Linked DNA regions of Microbispora sp. ZYX-F-249. The protein of the gene in region 1 interacts with the protein of each later gene in a pairwise test. Links are inferred from orthologs where the notes say so. Each region holds a gene or a part of one and is shown on either strand. Other genes may lie near its edges.

Region 1 (12,260 bases):
TGCGCCTCGGCAAGTCTAGCGGACTTTGCGGCTGCTTGTGCCATCCGGCACGACGGGGCGGCGAGGAACGAGCGTCAGCAGGGTCGCCTCGGGCGGGCAGGCGAAGCGCGCGGGCGCGTAGGGCGAGGTGCCGAGGCCGGCGGAGACGTGCAGCCAGGCGCTCTCGTGCCTGCTCAGTCCCTTGACCCGGGCGCGGTCGATGCCGCAGTTGGTCACCAGGGCGCCGTAGAAGGGAATGCACAGCTGCCCGCCGTGGGTGTGCCCGGCCAGCAGCAACTGGTACCCGTCCTCGGCGAAGCGCGACATGTTGCGTGGTTCGGGCGAGTGCATGACGCCGAGGCGCAGGTCGGCGTCGGCGGGAGCCTGGCCGGCGATCTCGTCGTACCGGTCCCGGTCGATGTGGGAGTCGTGGATGCCGCCCACGTGGACGTCGAGGTCGGCCACCTTGAGGCGGGCGGTCGCGTTGTTCATGTCCAGCCAGCCGGCCTCCCGCATCGCGGCGCCCAGCTCCTCCCACGGCAGGTTCGGCACGTGCTGCCGCGAGTCCCCCTTGGAGGTGCGCCACAGATAGCGGGCGGGGTTCTTCGGCCGGGGGGCGTAGAGGTCGTTGGAGCCGTAGACGAACAGGCCCGGCCGGTCGAGCAGCGGCTCCACGGCGTACATGTACGACTCGACGGCGTCGGGGTGCGCCAGCGTGTCGCCGGTGTTCACGACGAGATCGGGGTCGAGCGCGGCCAGCGACCGCACCCACTTGATCAGCCGATGGCGACGGGGCGTGAGATGCAGGTCGGAGATCTGCAGGATACGGACCGGCCGCTGGCCCGGAGCCAGGACGGGGACGTCGAAGCGGCGCAGCCGGAACCAGTTCCGCTCGAGTACGGCGGCGTAACCGACACCGGCGACGCCGAGGCCGAGGACGGACAGGGGAACCGCGGCTGCTTTCCTCACACAGCAATGATGCCCGACGTACGGCCCGCCTCCCGCATAACCTGGCGAAGACCGGAGGCCGGGCACGGCAAGATGGACCCATGAGTGCGTTGAAGGACAAGCTGAAGGCCGACCTCGCGGCCTCGATGAAGGCCCGTGACGAGGTACGGGTCCGGACGATCCGGATGGCTCTGGCCGCCGTCAACGTCGAGGAGGTCGCGGGCAAGGAGGCGCGCGAGCTCTCCGACGACGAGGTGATCAAGGTGCTGACCCGCGAGGCCAAGAAGCGCCGAGAGGCCTCCGAGGCGTTCGCGGGCGCCGGGCGGGCCGAGCAGGCCCAGGCGGAGCTGGACGAGCAGGCGGTCCTGGAGGAGTACCTTCCCGCCCAGTTGAGCGACGACGAGCTGAACGCGCTCGTCGACGCGGCGATCGCGGAGAGCGGCGCGCAGGGCCCCAAGGCCATGGGCCAGGTCATGAAGATCCTGAACCCGAAGGTCGCGGGCCGCGCCGAGGGCGGCCGCGTCGCCCAGGCCGTACGCGCCCGTCTGTCCGCGTAGCGGTCCGGGCGCCGAGACGGCGGCGGTCCTGGCGCTGAGACGCCGATGGGCCGCTCCCCGGCGAGGGAGCGGCCCATCGGACGGAATCAGTTGAACGGGTCGAACGGCGAGTCGCCACCGCCGAAACCGCCACCAGGACCGCGGCCGTTGCCGCCGCCGCGTCCGCCACCGGGGCCGTCGCCGCCGGGACCGCCGCCACGGCCGTCGCCGCCGCCGCGGTCGGACTTCGGCTTCGGCGGAGGCGCGCACTGGTGGGCGCAGCCGCCGAACCTCGACATGTCCGGCTTCACGAACGACGAGGGCTCGATGCCCTTGAGCGCCGTCAGGAAGGTGGCCTTCCAGATCGGGCCGGGGACGGTGGCGCCGAATACCGAGCCGTACGTCCGGCCCGCCATCACCTGTCCGGGGAGCGGATACCGCATCGGGCCGCGCGGGTCGCCGAGGCTGACCGCGCCCGCGAGGTCGGGGGTGAACCCGGCGAACCAGACGGTGCGCGACTGGTCACCGGTACCGGTCTTGCCGGCGGCGTCCCGGCCGATGCCGCCGACGCCCGACATGGTGCCCTTGGTGAACACGCCCGACATGATGTAGGTGGCGGCGTCCGCGATCTCGGACTCGATGGCCTGCTTGCAGGACGGCTTGAACGAGGTCACCTTGTTGTAGCGGTCGGTGATCTCCGTGATCGCCATGGGCTTGCAGTACTTCCCGCGCGCCGCGATGGCGGCGTACGCGGTGGCCACGGTCACCGGATCCATCTCGTTGAAGCCGAGCGTGAACGTCTGGAACTCGCGCAGTTTCGCGCCGTCGGCCCGCTTGATGCCGAAGTCCTTGGCGGTCTTCACGACGTCGCAGAGCCCCACCCTCTGCTCCAAGGCCATGAAGAAGGTGTTCACCGACTTCAGGGTGCCGGTCTGCAGGGTCAGGAATCCGCCGCTGCCGCCCTCGGAGTTGTGCTGGACGCCCCGGGGGTCACCGACCAGGTTGCCGTCGCAGTCCTTGAAGGCCGAGGGGCCGCTGGCCTGGAAGGTCGCGCCGGTGCTGATGCCGTCGTTGATCTTCCAGCCCTCCTTCAAGGCGGTGAGCAGCGTGAACACCTTGAAGGTCGATCCGGCCTGGAAGCCCGCGCCGCCGCCGTGCAGCGCGTCCGCCACGACGTTGATCGACATCTCGTTCTTCTTCTTGCTGGTGCCGAACTTCCGGCTGGCGGCCATCGCCCTGATGGCACCCGTGCCCGGTTCGACCAGAGCCTCGGAGGCGACGGGCTTGTCGGACGGGTGGACGTACTTCTTGATCGCCGTCTCGGCGGCCTTCTGCATCTTCCGGTTCAGCGTGGTGCGGATCGTCAGGCCACCGCGGGCCAGGAAGTCCTGACGGGCCTTCTTGGTCTTGCCGAACTGCGGGTCGTTGAGGATCTCGTTGCGCACGTACAGGCAGAAGTACGGGTAGTCGCTCTCCTCGCAGCCGCCGGGGATCTCCTTGTCCTTCCACCCCAGCTTCTTCTTCTTGGCCGCGTCGCGCTCGGCCTCAGTGATGATCTTCAGCTCGGCCATGCGGTCGAGCACGACGTTGCGGCGGGCCAGCAGCCGGTCCCGGAACGTCTTGCCCCGGTTGGGGTCGGTGGCGTTCGGGTCCTGTACGGCTCCCGCCAGCGTCGCGGACTCGGCCAGGTTCAGCTCGGAGGCGTGCTTGCCGAAGAACCGCTTGGACGCCGCCTCGATGCCGTACGCGCTGGCGCCGAAGTAGGCGATGTTGAGATACCGGTTGAGGATCTCGTCCTTGCTGTACTTCTGCTCCATCGACATCGCGTAGCGGATCTCGTTGAGCTTGCGCCCGACGGTCGGCGCGACGGCGGCGGCCTTCTCCTCGTCGGTCTCCGCCTTGTTGAACAGGACCTGCTTCACGTACTGCTGGGTGATGGACGAGCCGCCCTGGGTCACCCCACCGGTCGTGAGGTTCTTGACGAGCGCACGGGTGGTGCCCTCGACGTCGAGCGGGCCGTGCTCGTAGAAGCGGAAGTCCTCGATCGCCACGATCGCCTTACGCATGATCGGCGCGATGCGGTCCATCGAGACCGATTCCCGGTTCTCGAAGTAGAACTGGGCGATCTGCTTGCCGTCCGCGTCGAGCAGGACCGTCTTCTCGGGCAGCGGCGGTTCGTCGAGGTCCGCCGGCTTGAGGCTCAGGGTCTCGATGCTCGATTTGACCGTGACGCCGGCCCCGCCGACGGCGGGTAGTGCAATCGCCGCCGCCAGCACTCCCGCGACGCCCGCGGCGCCGACAAGACGCAGGGCCGCACCTGTCCGGGATGCCAGAGTTTTGCCGTGAGCTTGCACGGAACCAAGGGTACGTCCGTTTGGCGGCTCTCCCGGCATCGACCTCACGCAACCGCATTACCCCCGCGAGGGGGGGACTAGTCATTCCCGGCCACATGGCCTGACATGACCATGCACGAATTTGGTCCCCCCGGGGTATGTCGGTTCGATCGTTTCCTTGCGTACTTTCTCCTCTGCGGCTACTGCAACCAGGAGGCCCGACGCCCGCGCCCGTCGGCCGAAACGACGACTGACCACCTAAGGGGAGTGGGGTCGAACATGTGGATCACGGATTGGACCTCCCGTGCCGCCTGCCGAGGTGCGGATCCTGACGCACTCTTCGTGCAAGGCGCCGCACAGAACCGGGCCAAGCTCATCTGCCGTGGATGCCCCGTCCGTACCGAATGCCTCGCCGATGCGCTGGACAACCGCATCGAGTTCGGGGTGTGGGGCGGGATGACGGAGAGGGAACGGCGCGCGCTGCTGAGGCGCAGGCCGGACGTGGAGTCCTGGCGAGACCTGCTGGAGTCCGCCAAGGAAGAGTACGAGCGGACGAACGAGCTGATCGCCGGCTGACCCCGGCGCGGCGTCCCGCTGGGGAGCGGGACGCCGGACGACATGTCCTCAGGACGCGAGGAGTTGCCCGATCTGGCGCAGTCCCGCCAGATCGTGCACGTCCTCGGGCATCGCGGGCACCTGTGCGATGGGCACCGTCGGATGGGCCGAGGTGAAGTGTTCCTGCTGGCGCCGCTCCCGGGCGGCGAGCTGCATCCTTCCGGCGTGCAGCCGCAGCACGGCGGCGGTCAGCTCGTGCTCGCCCCTGGCGTCGAGCTCCTCGGCGGCGGCGGAGCTGCGCGCCGCCGACAGCGACGGCGCCAGCGGACGGTGCACGCGGTTGACGACGAGCCCGGCCAGCGGCATGCGCTCGTCGGCCAGCCGCTCCACGAAGTAGGACGCCTCGCGCATCGCGTCGCGCTCCGGCGCGGCGACGACGACGAACGCGGTGCCGGGTGCCTGGAGCAGCCGGTACGTCTGTTCGGCGCGCTGCCGGAAGCCGCCGAACACCGCGTCGAGCGCGGTGACGAACATCTGGATGTCCCGCAGCACCTGGGCCCCGATGACCTTGGTCAGGATGCCCGCGACCATCCCGAAGCCGGCGTTGAGCAGCTTGAACGCGCTGCGTCCGCCGGCCTTGGCCGGTGCCGTGAGGATGCGGATCAGCCTGCCGTCGAGGAACCGCCCGAGACGCTCGGGGGCGTCGAGGAAATCGAGCGCCGACCGCGACGGCGGGGTGTCCACCACGATCAGGTCCCACTCGTCCGAGCGGCGCAGCTGGCCCAGCTTCTCCATGGCCATGTACTCCTGCGTGCCGGAGAAGCTGGACGACAACGACTGGTAGAAGGGGTTCGTCAGGATCTGCCGGGCCCGCTCGGGGTCGGCGTGGGCCTCGATGATCTCGTCGAAGGTCCGCTTCATGTCGAGCATCATCGCGTGCAGCTCGCCGCCGGCCTCTCCGGCGCCGTCCACCCCGTGGACCCGTCTAGGGGTGTTGTCGAGCTCGGTCAGGCCCATCGCCTGGGCGAGCCGCCTGGCGGGGTCCACGGTCAGGACGACCACCGAGCGGCCCCGCTCGGCGGCGCGCAGCCCGAGGGCCGCGGCCGTCGTGGTCTTGCCGACACCGCCCGAGCCGCAGCACACGATGATCCGGGTGTCCGGATCATCCAAGATCGCGTCGATGTCCAGCGCGGGCGCCGTCCTGGTCACAGCTCAGCCTCTCGTCGATGCACTCGATACGGTCGTTCACGCCACACCCTGGGCGCGCAGGGCGTCGGCCAGTTCGTAGAGCCCGGCCAGGTCGGCGCCGTCGGGCAGCAGCGGCAGGTCGTAGCGCGGCGCGCCGGCCTCCTCCAGCGTGACGCGCTCCCGCTTCTCCAGCTCGGTCCGCAGGGCGTGCTCGGTCACCTCCCGGGCGAGCGCCTCGGCGACCGCGGACGCGTCGGCCGTGGCATCCGTCAGCCCGGCCGCCTTGAGGCCGAGCGCGAGCTCGGCGGAGTCGAACCTGCCCTGGCCGGCCGCCTCCAGCACGCCCTCGGGCAGCCCGGCGGGGCGCACCATGTTGACGAACACGCCACCGACCGGAAGCCCGGTCGAGCGCAGCTCCTCGATGCCGTCCAGCGTCTCCTGAACGGGCATCTCCTCGAGCAGCGTCACGAAGTGGACCGCCGTCTCCGGGGAGGCGAGGACGCCCCGTACGAGGTCGGCGTGGTTCTTGATGGGCCCGACCCGGGCCAGCCCGGCGACCTCCTGCGTCACGTTCAGGAAGCGGGCGATGCGGCCGGTCGGGGGCGCGTCCATGACCACCGCGTCGTACACCCTCCGGCCCTGCTTGTCGCGGCGCCGTACGGCCTCGCTGGTCTTGCCGGTGACCAGGACGTCCCGCAGGCCGGGGGCGATGGTCGTGGCGAAGTCGACCACGCCCATGCGGGTCAGCGCCTTGCCCACGCGCTTGATGCCGTAGAACATCTCGAGGTATTCGAGCATCGCCTCTTCGGGGTCGACGGCCAGCGCGTACACGTCGCCGCCGCCGGGCGCGACGGCGATCTTGCGCTCCTCGTACGGCAGCGGCGGCAGGTCGAACGCCTGGGCGATGCCCTGCCGTCCCTCGACCTCGACGAGCAGCACCTTGCGCCCGCCCGCCGCCAGGGCGAGCGCGAGCGCGGCGGCCACCGTGGTCTTCCCGGTGCCGCCCTTGCCGCTCACCACGTGCAGGCGCACGCCGTCCCAGTCGGTGTCACGGGCCTCCCCGTTGCTTCCGGCGCGACCGCCGGTCGGCTGACTCACCGTGCCTCCTCCGCGTCGGCGTGCCTGCTGCAATCGCCCACGTGAGGAAGGCTACCCAAGGGTTACCTGCCGATACGCGGGGGTCGTCCCCCGCCGCGACCGATCGGGTAAGGGTTCGCCAACGGGGCTCCCGCCCGAACCGCGTTCCTGAGCACCCCGGGGCACGCCCCGCCTCGATAGCCTTTGGCCATGACCAAGTGGGAATACGTCACCGTGCCGCTGCTCACGCACGCGACGAAGCAGATTCTGGACAATTGGGGCGAAGACGGGTGGGAGCTCGTCTCGGTCATCCCGGGGCCCAACCCGGAGCAGTTGGTCGCCTACATGAAGCGGCCCAAGTGATGGCGACCCCGGAGGAGCGCCTCGCCGAGCTCGGGCTCACGCTGCCCGAGGTCGTGCCCCCGCTGGCCGCGTACGTGCCCGCCGTACGGACGGGCGACCACGTCTACACCTCCGGCCAGCTCCCGCTCGTGAAGGGCGAGCTGGGCGTCACCGGCAAGGTCGGCGCGGAGGTGTCGGCCGAGGAGGCCAAGGAACAGGCGCGCATCTGCGCCGTCAACGCCCTGGCGGCCATCAAGGCCCTGGTGGGCGACCTGTCGCAGGTCGTGCGGATCGTGAAGGTGGTCGGGTTCGTCGCGAGCGCTCCCGGCTTCACCGGGCAGCCGCAGGTCGTGAACGGCGCCAGCGAACTGCTCGGCGAGGTGTTCGGCGAGGCGGGCAGGCACGCGCGGAGCGCGGTCGGCGTGGCCGTCCTCCCGCTCGACGCCCCGGTCGAGGTGGAGGTCATCGCGGAGGTCCGCTGACGGGTCCGTCCGGCTCACCGGAACCGGGGTTTGCGGTCTCGCGAAGGCGTGGGGGAGCATGGGGCCGGTTGAACCGATGGTTGTTCTGGAGGGCCTCATGGGGTTTCCGCTGCCCGGCGAGGTCGGCGAGCGGGCGCGGGAGATCCTCGCCGGCCGCCTGGCCCCCGTCCCCGCCCGGGACGCGGCCACGGTGGTGCTGCTGCGTGATGATCCCCTGGAGGTGTACCTCCTCAGGCGCACGGCCACGATGGCCTTCGCCGCCGGCGCCTACGTGTTCCCCGGCGGGTCGGTCGACCCGCGGGACGCCGATCACGCCGTGGCCTGGGCGGGCCCCTCGCCCGCCGAGTGGGGCGAGGTCTTCCGGGCCGACGAGAGCACGGCCCGGGGCCTCGTCTGCGCCGCCGTTCGCGAGACGTTCGAGGAGTCGGGCGTGCTCCTGGCCGGGCCCGGCCCGGACGCGGTGGTGACGGACACCACCGGACCCGGCTGGGAGGCCGACCGCCTCGCGCTGATCGCGCGCACGCTGTCGTTCGCCGAGTTCCTCGACCGGCGCGGTCTCGTGCTCAGGTCCGACCTGCTCAAGGCGTGGGCGCACTGGATCACGCCGGTCGTGGAGCCCCGGCGCTTCGACACCCGCTTCTTCGTGGCGGCCCTGCCCCCCGGGCAGCGTACGCGTGACGTGGGCGGGGAGGCGTCGGGGGTCGCCTGGATGCGGCCGCGGGACGCGCTGGCCGCCGCGAGGGCGGGCACGGCGCACCTGCTGCCGCCCACCTTCCGGACGCTGGCCGAGATGGCGGCGTTCGAGTCGGCCGGCGACGTGCTCGCCTGCCCCCGGTCGATCACGACCGTCCTGCCGGAACCCGCCGAGGTGGACGGGCGGATGGTGCTGATGTTCCCCGAGACAGGAGAGACGGGCGAGTGAGCGGGCTGCGCATCCCCGTGGAGGGACCGGACGGCGCGGGCACGGCGAGCGCCGTGAACGTGCTGGCGCCCAATCCGTCGCCGATGACCCTCGACGGCACCAACACGTGGATCGTCGGCGGGGAGCGGGCCGTGCTGGTCGTCGACCCCGGCCCCGACGACGAGGCCCACCTGCGGCGGGTCGCCGAGCGGGTGGACGGCCGCCGGGTGACCGCCGTCCTGCTGACGCACGGCCACTCCGACCACAGCGAGGGCGCGGGGACGCTCGCGCGGATGCTGGGCGCGCCGGTGCGGGCGCTCGACCCCCGGCACCGTCTGGGCGAGGAGGGCCTGGGCGACGGCGACGTCGTCACGGCCGGCGACGTGGAGGTGCGGGTCGTCGGCACGCCGGGCCACTCGTTCGACTCGCTGTGCTTCTGGCTGCCCGGCGACCGGGCCATGCTCACCGGCGACACCGTCCTCGGCCGGGGCACGACCGTGATCGCCCCCGACGGGAACCTCGGCGACTACCTGCGCAGCCTCGACAGGCTGCGGCAGGGGGCCGAGATGCTGGAGGCCGCGGCGCTGCTGCCCGGCCACGGGCCCGTGCTGCCCGACCCGTCCGGGGTGCTCGACGCGTACATCGCCCACCGGCGTGAGCGGCTGGAGCAGATCCGCGAGGCGATCCGCAACGGCGCGAGAGACGCCCGCGAGATCGTCGAGATGGTCTACGCCGAGGTGGACAGGACGCTGTGGCCGGCCGCCGAGATGTCGGTGGCGGCCCAGCTCGACTACCTGAAGAACCTTTAGCGCGAGCGGTTGTAGAGCCGCTCCCTGTCCATGATCACCACGGCCTTGGCCTCGATGCGCAGCCAGCCGCGCTGGGCGAAGTCGGCCAGGGCCTTGTTGACCGTCTCCCGTGAGGCGCCCACGAGCTGGGCGAGCTCCTCCTGGGTGAGGTCGTGGTGCACCCGGATGCCGTCGTCGGTCTTCTGCCCGAAACGGTCGGCCAGGTCGAGGAGCTGCTTGGCGACACGCCCCGGGACGTCGGTGAAGACGAGGTCCGCGAGCACGTCGTTCGTACGGCGCAGCCGCTGGGCCAGGGCACGCAGCAGGTGGAGGGCGACCTCGGGCCGGCCGGTCAGCCACGGCCGCAGGTCGTCGTGGCCCAGCCCCGCCAGGCGCACGTCGGTCAGCGCGATCGCCGAGGCCGTACGCGGCCGCGGGTCGAACAGCGACAGCTCGCCGAACATCTCGCCGGGGCCGAGCACGCTCAGCAGGTTCTCCCGGCCGTCGGGGGCGGTGCGCGCCAGCTTGATCTTGCCCTCGAGCACGACGTAGAGCCGGTCGCCCGTCTCGTTCTCACTGAAGAGGGTGCGGCCCTTGGGCAGCTCCACCTCGGTGATGCTCGCACGCAGAGCCGCGGCGCTCTCGCGGTCGAGCGCGGAGAACAGCGGCGCCTTGCTCAGTACTTCCTCGGTGCTCACGGTGCCTCCTTGCTGCGGGCGCGCTCGGTCGCCGGCTCCGTGCTAGCCATTGTGACCCACGCCTTCCGCGACGCATTACGGGGTGTCCCGTTGCGTGGCATGGCGTCGATCCCGGCTCGCAGTCGTGTGCGTGGTGCCTGGCGAAACAACACAATCTTGGCGGAAACCTATCCTTACGCCCATTGCGCGCTCGACCGGCTCGGGCGGCCGGACGTCCCCCTACGGGCTCAGTGTATTGCGCAGCGTAGGGACAAATTGGCAAATACAGGCCGCATATGTGGCATGTGTGACAAGGTTCCCGTCGCGGCGGACCGTGGGATGGGCGGTCGTCCGAGGCCCTACGCTTGCGGCATGGCGACGAACACGGCCGCTCCCCGACGGCGTCAGCGCCAGGCCGAGACCCGCCTGGGGCTGGTGCGGCGGGCGCGGCGGATCAACCGGATTCTGGCCGAGACCTACCCCGACGCCCATTGCGAACTCGACTTCGGCAACCCTCTGGAGCTGCTGGTCGCCACGATCCTCTCGGCGCAGTGCACGGACAAGAGAGTCAACATGGTCACGCCGGTGCTCTTCGCGAAGTACCGGACCGCGGCCGACTACGCCGGTGCCGATCGGGCCGAACTCGAGGAGATCATCAAGTCGACCGGCTTCTTCCGGGCGAAGGCCAACAGCATCATCGGGATGGCGCAGGCCCTTTGTGAACACCACAAGGGGGAGGTTCCGGGCAAGCTGGCCGACCTGGTCAAGCTCCCCGGCGTAGGCCGCAAGACCGCGAACGTCGTGCTCGGCAACGCCTTCGACGTCCCCGGCATCACCGTCGACACGCACTTCCAGCGGCTGACCAGGCGCTTCGCCTGGACGGCCGAGACCGATCCGGTGAAGATCGAGCACGAGGTCGGCGAGCTGATTCCCAAGTCCGAATGGACGATGCTGTCACATCGGCTGATCTGGCACGGCCGCCGCATCTGCCACGCGCGCAAGCCCGCCTGCGGCGTGTGCCCCCTCGCCGCGCTCTGCCCGTCGTACGGCACCGGCCCCACCGACCCGGACGAGGCGCGCAAGCTGGTGCGTCCGGGCCCGTTCTCGTGAATCCGCGGTGATCGGGAAGCTCGGACGTTCTTCCGTGGTTGTACGGCACGCCTGGGCCTGCTTGTGCCCCGTGTGACGATGTGGAGGTGGTCGTGGCTCCCGCTTGGCTGACGGAGCTGGCCGCGAAGGCAGCGCACAGCCCTGTCCCCACCGCGTTGCGGCCGCCGGCGAACGGCTCCGGCCGCTCGGCCGCGGTGCTGTTGCTGTTCGGCGAGGGGCCGGAAGGCCCCGACATCCTGCTCATCCAGCGCAGTTCGAAGGGCCGCGTGCACGCCGGCCAGCCCGCGTTCCCCGGCGGCGGCGTCGATCCCGGGGACGACGGCCCGATCGGCGCCGCGCTGCGGGAGGCGCAGGAGGAGACCGGACTCGACCCCGCCGGCGTCGAGGTCGTCGGGACAATGCCGGAGCTCTACGTATGGCGCAGCGACAACCGGGTGACGCCCGTGCTCGCCTGGTGGCACACGCCCTGCGCCGTGCACGCCGCGTCTCCCGACGAGGTCGAGGCCGTCGAGCGGGTCCCGGTCGCGGAGCTGGTCGACCCGGCCAACCGGCTGCGGCTGCGTCACCCGCGCGGCATCGCCCCCTCCGTGGCGTTCCGCGTACGCGGCCTGCTCGTGTGGGGCTTCACCGCCGGGGTGCTGGACGGCGTGCTCACGGCGGCCGGCTTCGAGCGCCCCTGGGACCGCTCACGTGTCGAGGATCTTCCTCCCGAGGTCGTCAACCTGGCCGCGCGGGGCTGAGCCGGCGGAGTGCTCGTACGCCGCGTATGGCGACGAGACCCGGCAGACGCCCGCACACGACGACTGGCGTGCCTATACCGTGGAAACTGTGCGCGGCGATCTTCTGGATCTCATCCTGATCGGCCTGGTGGTGGCCTTCGCGGTGTCGGGCTACCGGCAGGGCTTCATCATCGGGGCCTTCAGCTTCATCGGATTCGTCGGCGGCGCCATCCTGGGGTTGTTCATCGCGCCACCCCTGGCGGGAGCGATCGTCAGCGGCGACATCGAGCGGGCCCTGTTAGCCATCGTCATCGTCTTCCTGACGGCCACCGTCGGGCAGTTCGCGTCCTCCACCATCGGCGCCATGGCCCGTAGCCACGTCACGTGGGAGCCAGCCAAGGCGGTCGACGCCTTCGGCGGCTCGGTCGCCAGCGGCCTGTCGGTTCTGGCCATCGCCTGGTTGATCGGCTCCCTGATGGTCTCGATGAGCATCGGTCAGCCGCTGGTCAAGGACCAGATCAACGGCTCGGTGATCTGGCAGAGCGTCGACGACGCCATCCCGGACGGCGTGGGAGCGCTGCAGAAGCAATTCAGGGACTTCGTCAGCACCTCGGAGTGGCCGCAG
Region 2 (6,836 bases), on another replicon or contig:
GATGACGAACGTGCCCCGGAGCGCGAGTCCCCTGTCCTCGTCGAGGACACCGTACGCCCGGGCGACCTCACCGTGGGGCCAGAAATCCGACAACAGGGGAAACGAGAAGCCCTCCTGGTCGGCCCAGGCACGCTGGCTGAACATCGAGTCGACCGACACCGCCAGCAACTGGACATGCGGAGGCAGGGAGCCGGCCAGCTCGTCGCGGATCGCCGCGAGCTCGCCGTGGCAGACGGGGCTGAAGGACAGGGGATAGAAGACGAGCAGGACCGTCCTGCCCCGCAGGCCGGAAAGACGCACGGGAACACCGTGCTGGTCCTTGAGCGCGAAATCCGGAGCCCGCTGCCCGACCTCTATCGCCATGAGCAGTCCCTCCCCAGGTGTCCGCCCATCATCCTGCCGTACGGCATCCCCGGGCCGTACGGCAGGGCAATTCTCAGCGGCGGGCCTTCGGGGCGACGAGCCTCGTGCCCGACCAGTCCCTGGCGGCGCTCACGCTGCTCGTCTGCGACAGGCCCGCGGTCGCCGCGTCCTCACCGATGTCGCTGGGCTCCACGTGGCCGTCACGCCCCGCCTTGGGGGTCAGCAGCCAGATCTGGCCTCCGTCGGCGAGAGCGGTCATCGCGTCGCTCAGGGCGTCAAAGAGGTCGCCGTCGCCGTCACGCCACCAGAGCAGCACCACGTCGACGACGTCGTCGTAGTCCTCGTCCACCAGCTCGTTGCCGGTCAGCTCCTCGATGGACTGGCGCAGCGCCTCGTCGCAGTCCTCGTCCCAGCCGACCTCCTGCACCACCTGACCGGCTTTGAGGCCGAGTCGTTCGGCCAGGCCGCGCTCGTCCTGCGCCTGACCCGCGGTCGCGCTCACGTTCATCCCTCCTGCTTGGGGTGACCCCGCCCATGTCTGCGGTTGTCCTGGCTCGTTGAGAGCCATGCTTCGGCACAGTCCACACGCTGCGACCCGTAGTCGTCAACGGTCGCCACGGCGGGTGACCCGCACCGTTATCTCTTAATCGGTCAAAAACGACAAACGTACACGCCTGTCGGGGTTGTCGACGTTGAGGTCGATCAGGGCGACCGACTGCCAGGTCCCCAGCGCCAGCCTGCCTCCGAGGACGGGAACGGTGGCGTACGGCGGAATGAAGGCGGGCATGACATGCGACCTCCCGTGCCCACGGGAGCCGTGCGCATGCCGCCACCGGTCGTCCGCCGGCAGCAGGTCGCCCAGAGCGGCGAGCAGGTCCTCGTCGCTGCCGGAGCCGAGCTCCAGCAGTGCCACGCCCGCCGTCGCGTGCGGGACGAAGACGTGCAGCAGCCCGTCTCCCCCGCACTCGCGCGCGAAATCGGCGCACTCCTTCGTCATGTCGTGCACGCGTTCCCGCGCGCCGGTCCGTACCTCGATCACCGTCGATTTCACATCCGCGATATTACGATTCGCGCTGAGCTGGGAGGACGACGGCGTCCGGACCGGGGAAGACGAGCGCCTCGTGCCCGTCCTCGTACTTCACCAGGAACGGCGGGCCGCCCTCCGGGCCGCGGACCTCGACGATGACACCGTGCTTCTCGTGGTCGCCCACTACCGCGCCGTGCACCACCAGCCGGTCCCCTACCGTTGCGTGCATCTCGATCCCCCTCTCTCCAGAGCCTGGTACGGCTATCGCCACCTGGAAAGAGCAGAAACCCTCCCCTCCACAGAGGGAGGGACAACTCATACCAAAACGTTACGCAGCCGCGAGGCCCCCGGCTGGAGCGCGGCCCGGCGCGTATCCGGGTCCCGTGAACGCCGCCGGAGACGGGCGACGCGCGGTGCGGATGGTTCCGGAGACGGCGGCGGGAGCGCTCCCGGACGGCGCCGTCCCCGCCGTCGCGGGGAATCCGCCACGCCTGCCGGGTAGGCCGGGAGCAGACCGGGTAGGGAGGCTCCGACCAGGCACGATGTGGCGCCGATGGCCGTTGGGGTGCCCCCGGCGGTGACCGGGAATGGATGGTGAGTAAAAATCGTCCTACCATCGGTGGTCTAGGCCAAGACCTACCCCGCAGCCAGCGCGGACGGTCCGGTTACCGGGGAGTAGAGATGCGCTTTCCGGTATGACGAGACAGGATGGAAGACGACCCGCAACGCCGCGATCAAGTGCTCACCGCATCGCAGCAGGCAACACAGACGTAACAGACTCGACGAGACAAAGTCCATCTCGGAAGGCGAGACCCAGTGGCTTCCGGACGCCAGCGTTTTTCGATCATCAGTGACGGCCTACCCAGCCAGTTGCCTGATGTCGATCCGAGCGAGACCAACGAATGGCTCGAATCGCTCGACAACGTCATCAAGACCGAGGGCCGCACCCGGGCCCGCTACCTGATGCTCCGGCTGCTCGAGCGCGCCCGCGAACACCAGGTCGGCGTGCCCGGCCTGCGGAGCACGGACTACATCAACACCATTCCCCCGGAGCGTGAACCCTGGTTCCCCGGGGACGAGTACGTCGAGCGCCGCATCCGGGCCTACATCCGCTGGAACGCGGCGGTCATGGTCACCCGTGCCAACGCGCGGACCAACGTCGGCGGCCACATCGCCACCTACGCGTCCGCGGCCTCGCTCTACGAGGTGGGCTTCAACCACTTCTTCCGCGGCAAGGACCACGGGGAGTCGGGCGACCAGATCTTCATCCAGGGCCACGCGGCCCCGGGCATCTACGCCCGCGCCTTCCTGGAGGGCCGTCTCGACGCGGCTCAGCTCGACGCGTTCCGCCAGGAGCTGTCCCACGGGATCAAGGGCCTGCCGTCCTACCCGCACCCGCGGCTGATGCCGGACTTCTGGGAGTTCCCCACGGTGTCGATGGGCCTCGGCCCGCTCGGCGCCATCTACCAGGCGCGGTTCAACCGCTACCTGCTCAGCCGCCAGATCAAGGACACCAGCCGCAGCCACGTCTGGTGCTTCCTCGGCGACGGCGAGATGGACGAGCCCGAGTCGCTCGGCGCCATCGGCGTGGCCGCGCGCGAGGAGCTCGACAACCTCACCTTCGTCATCAACTGCAACCTGCAGCGGCTCGACGGCCCGGTGCGCGGCAACGGCAAGATCATCCAGGAGCTGGAGTCGTACTTCCGCGGCGCCGGCTGGAACGTCATCAAGGTCGTCTGGGGCCGTGACTGGGACCCGCTGCTGGCGGCCGACGTCGACGGCGTGCTGGTCAACCAGATGAACACCACGCCCGACGGGCAGTTCCAGACCTACTCGGTCGAGTCGGGCGCGTACATCCGGGAGAACTTCTTCGGCGGCGACCCGCGCCTGCGCAAGATGGTCGAGCACATGACCGACGACGACATCCGCAAGCTGTCGCGCGGCGGCCACGACTACCGCAAGGTGTACGCCGCGTTCAAGGCGGCCCGCGAGCACGTCGGCCAGCCGACCGTCATCCTGGCCCAGACGATCAAGGGCTGGACGCTCGGCAAGGACTTCGAGGCGCGCAACGCCACGCACCAGATGAAGAAGATGAGCAAGGCCGAGCTCAAGGAGTTCCGCGACCGGCTCTACCTGCCCATCCCGGACAAGGACCTCGAGGCCGACCTCCCGCCCTACTTCCACCCGGGCGAGGACAACGACGAGATCGCCTACATGAAGGAGCGCCGGGCGGCGCTCGGCGGCTACCTGCCCAAGCGGGTAGTACGCGCCAAGCCGCTCAAGCTCCCCGGCGACCCCGTCTACTCCGGCCTGCGCAAGGGTTCGGGCAAGCAGAACGTCGCCACGACCATGGCGTTCGTCCGCCTGCTCAAGGACCTCATGCGCGACAAGGAGATCGGCGCCAGGTTCGTGCCGATCATCCCGGACGAGGCCCGCACGTTCGGTGTGGACGCGATGTTCCCGACCGCCAAGATCTACTCGCCCCATGGGCAGACGTACGAGGCGGTCGACCGCGAGCTGCTGCTGTCGTACAAGGAGTCGACCGAGGGTCAGATCCTGCACGAGGGCATCAGCGAGGCCGGCTCGATGGGTTCGGTCCTCGCGGCGGGCACGTCGTACGCCACGCACGGCGAGCACATGATCCCGGTCTACATCTTCTACTCGATGTTCGGGTTCCAGCGGACCGCCGACCAGATGTGGCAGCTGGGCGACCAGATGGGCCGCGGCTTCCTGCTCGGCGCCACCGCCGGCCGCACCACGCTGAACGGCGAGGGCCTGCAGCACGAGGACGGCCACACCCCGCTGATCGCCTCGACCAACCCCGCCGCCGTGGCGTACGACCCGGCGTGGGCGTTCGAGATCGCGCACATCGTCAAGGACGGCCTGCGGAGGATGTACGGGGAGCACCCCGAAGACATCTTCTACTACCTGACCGTCTACAACGAGCCCTACCCGCAGCCGGCCGAGCCGGAGAACGTGGACGTCGAGGGCATCCTCAAGGGTCTCTACCTCTACGCCCCGGCGACGGGCGACGGGCCGAAGGCGAACATCCTGGTGTCCGGCGTCGCCGGCCCGTGGGCGCTGGAGGCGCAGCGGATGCTGGCGGAGGACTGGGGGGTGTCGGCCTCGGTCTGGTCGGCCACCTCCTGGAGCGAGCTGCGCAGGGACGCCCTCACCGCCGAGGAGCACAACCTGCTCAACCCCGACGCCGAGCAGCGCGTGCCGTACGTGACCAGCAAGCTGTCGGGCGTGGCGGGGCCGTTCGTGGGCGTCAGCGACTACATGCGCGCCGTCCCGGACCAGATCGCCCAGTGGGTGCCGGGTGACTGGTCCTCGCTCGGGACCGACGGCTTCGGCCTGTCGGACACGCGCTCGGCGCTGCGCCGCCACTTCCACGTGGACGCGGCCTCGATCACGCTGGCGGTGCTGACCCAGCTCGTGCGGCGCGGCGAGGTCAAGGCCGAGGTCCTGCAGGAGGCCGTCGCCCGCTACCACCTCAAGAACGGGGTGACCGAGGTGTCGGCCCAGCAGACCCGGGAGACCAACGACACCCAGTCGATGGGCGTCTGACCCGCGGATCCGTCCGGCGGCCCCCGCTCCGGCGGGGGCCGCCGTCGTTTCCCGCACCTTCGGCGCCCCGCGCCCACGGGACCTCCACCGGAAGGCCCTCGCCGATCGCGTCCCACCGCACGTGAGCGGCTCGCGAAGAGGACTTGCACTGCGGTACCCGCCCGTCCCAAGCCACCTCCAAGCAAGAAACAAGACCGTTCCATCACGCTTGCTGCCGTGGATGGAAATCTCAGGAAATACTTCGGCAGACTGACCGGGGGGATGGCCGCGATCGCGGCTTTCGCCCTGCTCGTCACCGCCGCTCCCGCTTCGGCGGACACCGGGGACGAGGTCCCCGTCGGCACCCGGCTGGCCGCTCGCACCCACCCGGCCGTGCAGCTCACCAGCATCACCTACTCCGGCGAGGTCGTCGTCCCGAGCAGCCAGGCCAAGGAGGCCGCGTGGGACCAGCTGACCAACGAGGCCACGCAGGCCGTGCTCGCCGGCAAGATCCCCTCCGACGAGCGGAGCATCGCCAAGTTCCTCTTCCAGCGCGTGGCGTCCGACGTCGACCGGTACCTTCAGCCGGTCGGCCCGGAGCGCACGGTCAAGGCCCAGGTCGGCGGCATGTGCACGGGCTGGTGGGTCACTCCCGACGGCTACATGGTCACCGGCGCGCACTGCGTGCAGATGAGCGACCAGGAGCTGTCGCAGACCTTCGCGCAGCAGGCGCTGGAGAAGTTCAACAAGCAGGACGCGAAGGACATGATCAACGCCCTGCGGAACTTCGAGGCCGACAAGGAGATGATCGAGCTCGTCCAGCAGATCTACGTCACCTTCAACAGCACCCACCTGGAGATCCGCGGCCTGCAGAAGAGCCTGTCGGTCCTGCAGAGCCTGCCCGGCGGCGGTGTCGACAAGACGGCCAAGGAGGTCCCGGCCGAGCTGGTCTCGGTCGGTGAGAGCTACCCGGGCAAGGACTTCGCCCTGCTCAAGGTCAACGGTCAGCAGAACCTGCCGACCGTGCCGCTCGGCGAGGACGCCGACGTGCAGACCGGTGACACGCTCTACATCAGCGGCTTCCCCGGCCTGGTGACCAACACGCCCTGGTTCAGCGTCGAGTCCAAGCTCGACCCCGCGCTCACCGAGGGGCCGTACAACGCCAAGCGCAGCACGCAGGAAGGCGTGCCGTACATCCAGACGCAGGCGCCCTCCTACCACGGCAACTCCGGTGGTCCGGTGTTCAGCCGGGCGGGCAAGGTCGTCGGCATGCTCATCGCCGGCACCGTGAGCGAGAACGGCGAGGCGTCGGAGAACGAGAGCTTCGTGCTCCCGGTCTCGATCATCAAGGAGAAGCTCAACGAGAAGAACGTCAGGCCCTCCGCGTCGCTGACCACGACGAAGTACAACGAGGCGCTCGACGACTTCTTCCAGCGGCACTACAAGGACGCGCTGCCGAAGTTCCGCGAGGTCCAGGCGCTGTTCCCGAGTCACCCGTACGTCGCCAAGTACATCACCGACTCCCAGCAGGCGATCTCCTCGGGCAAGGACGAGACCCCGCAGCCGATGTGGGTGTGGGTCGCCGTCGGCGCCGGTGTGCTGATCCTGGTCGGCGGCGGCCTCCTGCTGCTGCTCCTCATGCGCAGGCGCAAGAAGGATCCCGCCTCCCCGCAGGGCCACGCGCCCTCGCCCGCGTACGGCGGCCCCTATCCCGGGCCGAACTCCGGCGGCGGTTACCCGGCCCAGGTCGGCGGCGGCTACGACCGGCAGCCGGTGAACGGCCAGGTGCTGCCCCAGGGCTGGCAGCCGCAGAGCCTGCCGCCGGCCGGCGGGCCGGCGCGGACGGCCGGAGGCTACGAGGCGCCGCGCCCCGGCGGCTACGAGCAGCGCCCGGACG

What was found.
Region 2: the proteins of nth (region 1) and aceE interact in binary tests that used the Escherichia coli proteins (3 or more experiments, as listed by UniProt). The link is inferred for Microbispora sp. ZYX-F-249 from one-to-one orthologs.

What each region holds. Positions count from the first base shown.
Region 1 is NZ_JBDJAW010000004.1:367,408-379,667, reverse strand. The notes cover bases 9,079-12,047. They hold nth (endonuclease III), read left to right. Parts: upstream 9,079-10,178; coding sequence 10,179-10,916; downstream 10,917-12,047. Other genes in these bases: AAH991_RS08195 (MarP family serine protease), read left to right, coding at 11,745-12,047; AAH991_RS08200 (NUDIX hydrolase), read left to right, coding at 11,009-11,656; AAH991_RS08210 (Crp/Fnr family transcriptional regulator), read right to left, coding at 9,147-9,827; AAH991_RS08215 (MBL fold metallo-hydrolase), read left to right, coding at 9,079-9,150. Also shown: AAH991_RS08260 (metallophosphoesterase), read right to left, coding at 16-948; AAH991_RS08255 (GatB/YqeY domain-containing protein), read left to right, coding at 1,029-1,484; AAH991_RS08250 (transglycosylase domain-containing protein), read right to left, coding at 1,571-3,817; AAH991_RS08245 (WhiB family transcriptional regulator), read left to right, coding at 4,076-4,372; ATPase BagB, read right to left, coding at 4,421-5,560; ATPase BagA, read right to left, coding at 5,597-6,637; Sp36 family protein, read left to right, coding at 6,827-6,979; AAH991_RS08225 (RidA family protein), read left to right, coding at 6,979-7,440; AAH991_RS08220 (NUDIX hydrolase), read left to right, coding at 7,538-8,362; more of AAH991_RS08215, read left to right, coding at 8,359-9,078; more of AAH991_RS08195, read left to right, coding at 12,048-12,260. UniProt on the Escherichia coli protein: DNA repair enzyme that has both DNA N-glycosylase activity and AP-lyase activity. The DNA N-glycosylase activity releases various damaged pyrimidines from DNA by cleaving the N-glycosidic bond, leaving an AP (apurinic/apyrimidinic) site.
Region 2 is NZ_JBDJAW010000070.1:461-7,296, reverse strand. Bases 1,912-5,160 are described here. They hold aceE (pyruvate dehydrogenase (acetyl-transferring), homodimeric type), read left to right. Parts: upstream 1,912-2,260; coding sequence 2,261-4,960; downstream 4,961-5,160. Outside these bases: AAH991_RS38355 (peroxiredoxin), read right to left, coding at 1-363; AAH991_RS38350 (DUF3052 domain-containing protein), read right to left, coding at 437-865; AAH991_RS38345 (YjbQ family protein), read right to left, coding at 1,007-1,414; AAH991_RS38340 (DUF1918 domain-containing protein), read right to left, coding at 1,425-1,619; AAH991_RS38330 (serine protease), read left to right, coding at 5,177-6,836. UniProt on the Escherichia coli protein: Component of the pyruvate dehydrogenase (PDH) complex, that catalyzes the overall conversion of pyruvate to acetyl-CoA and CO(2).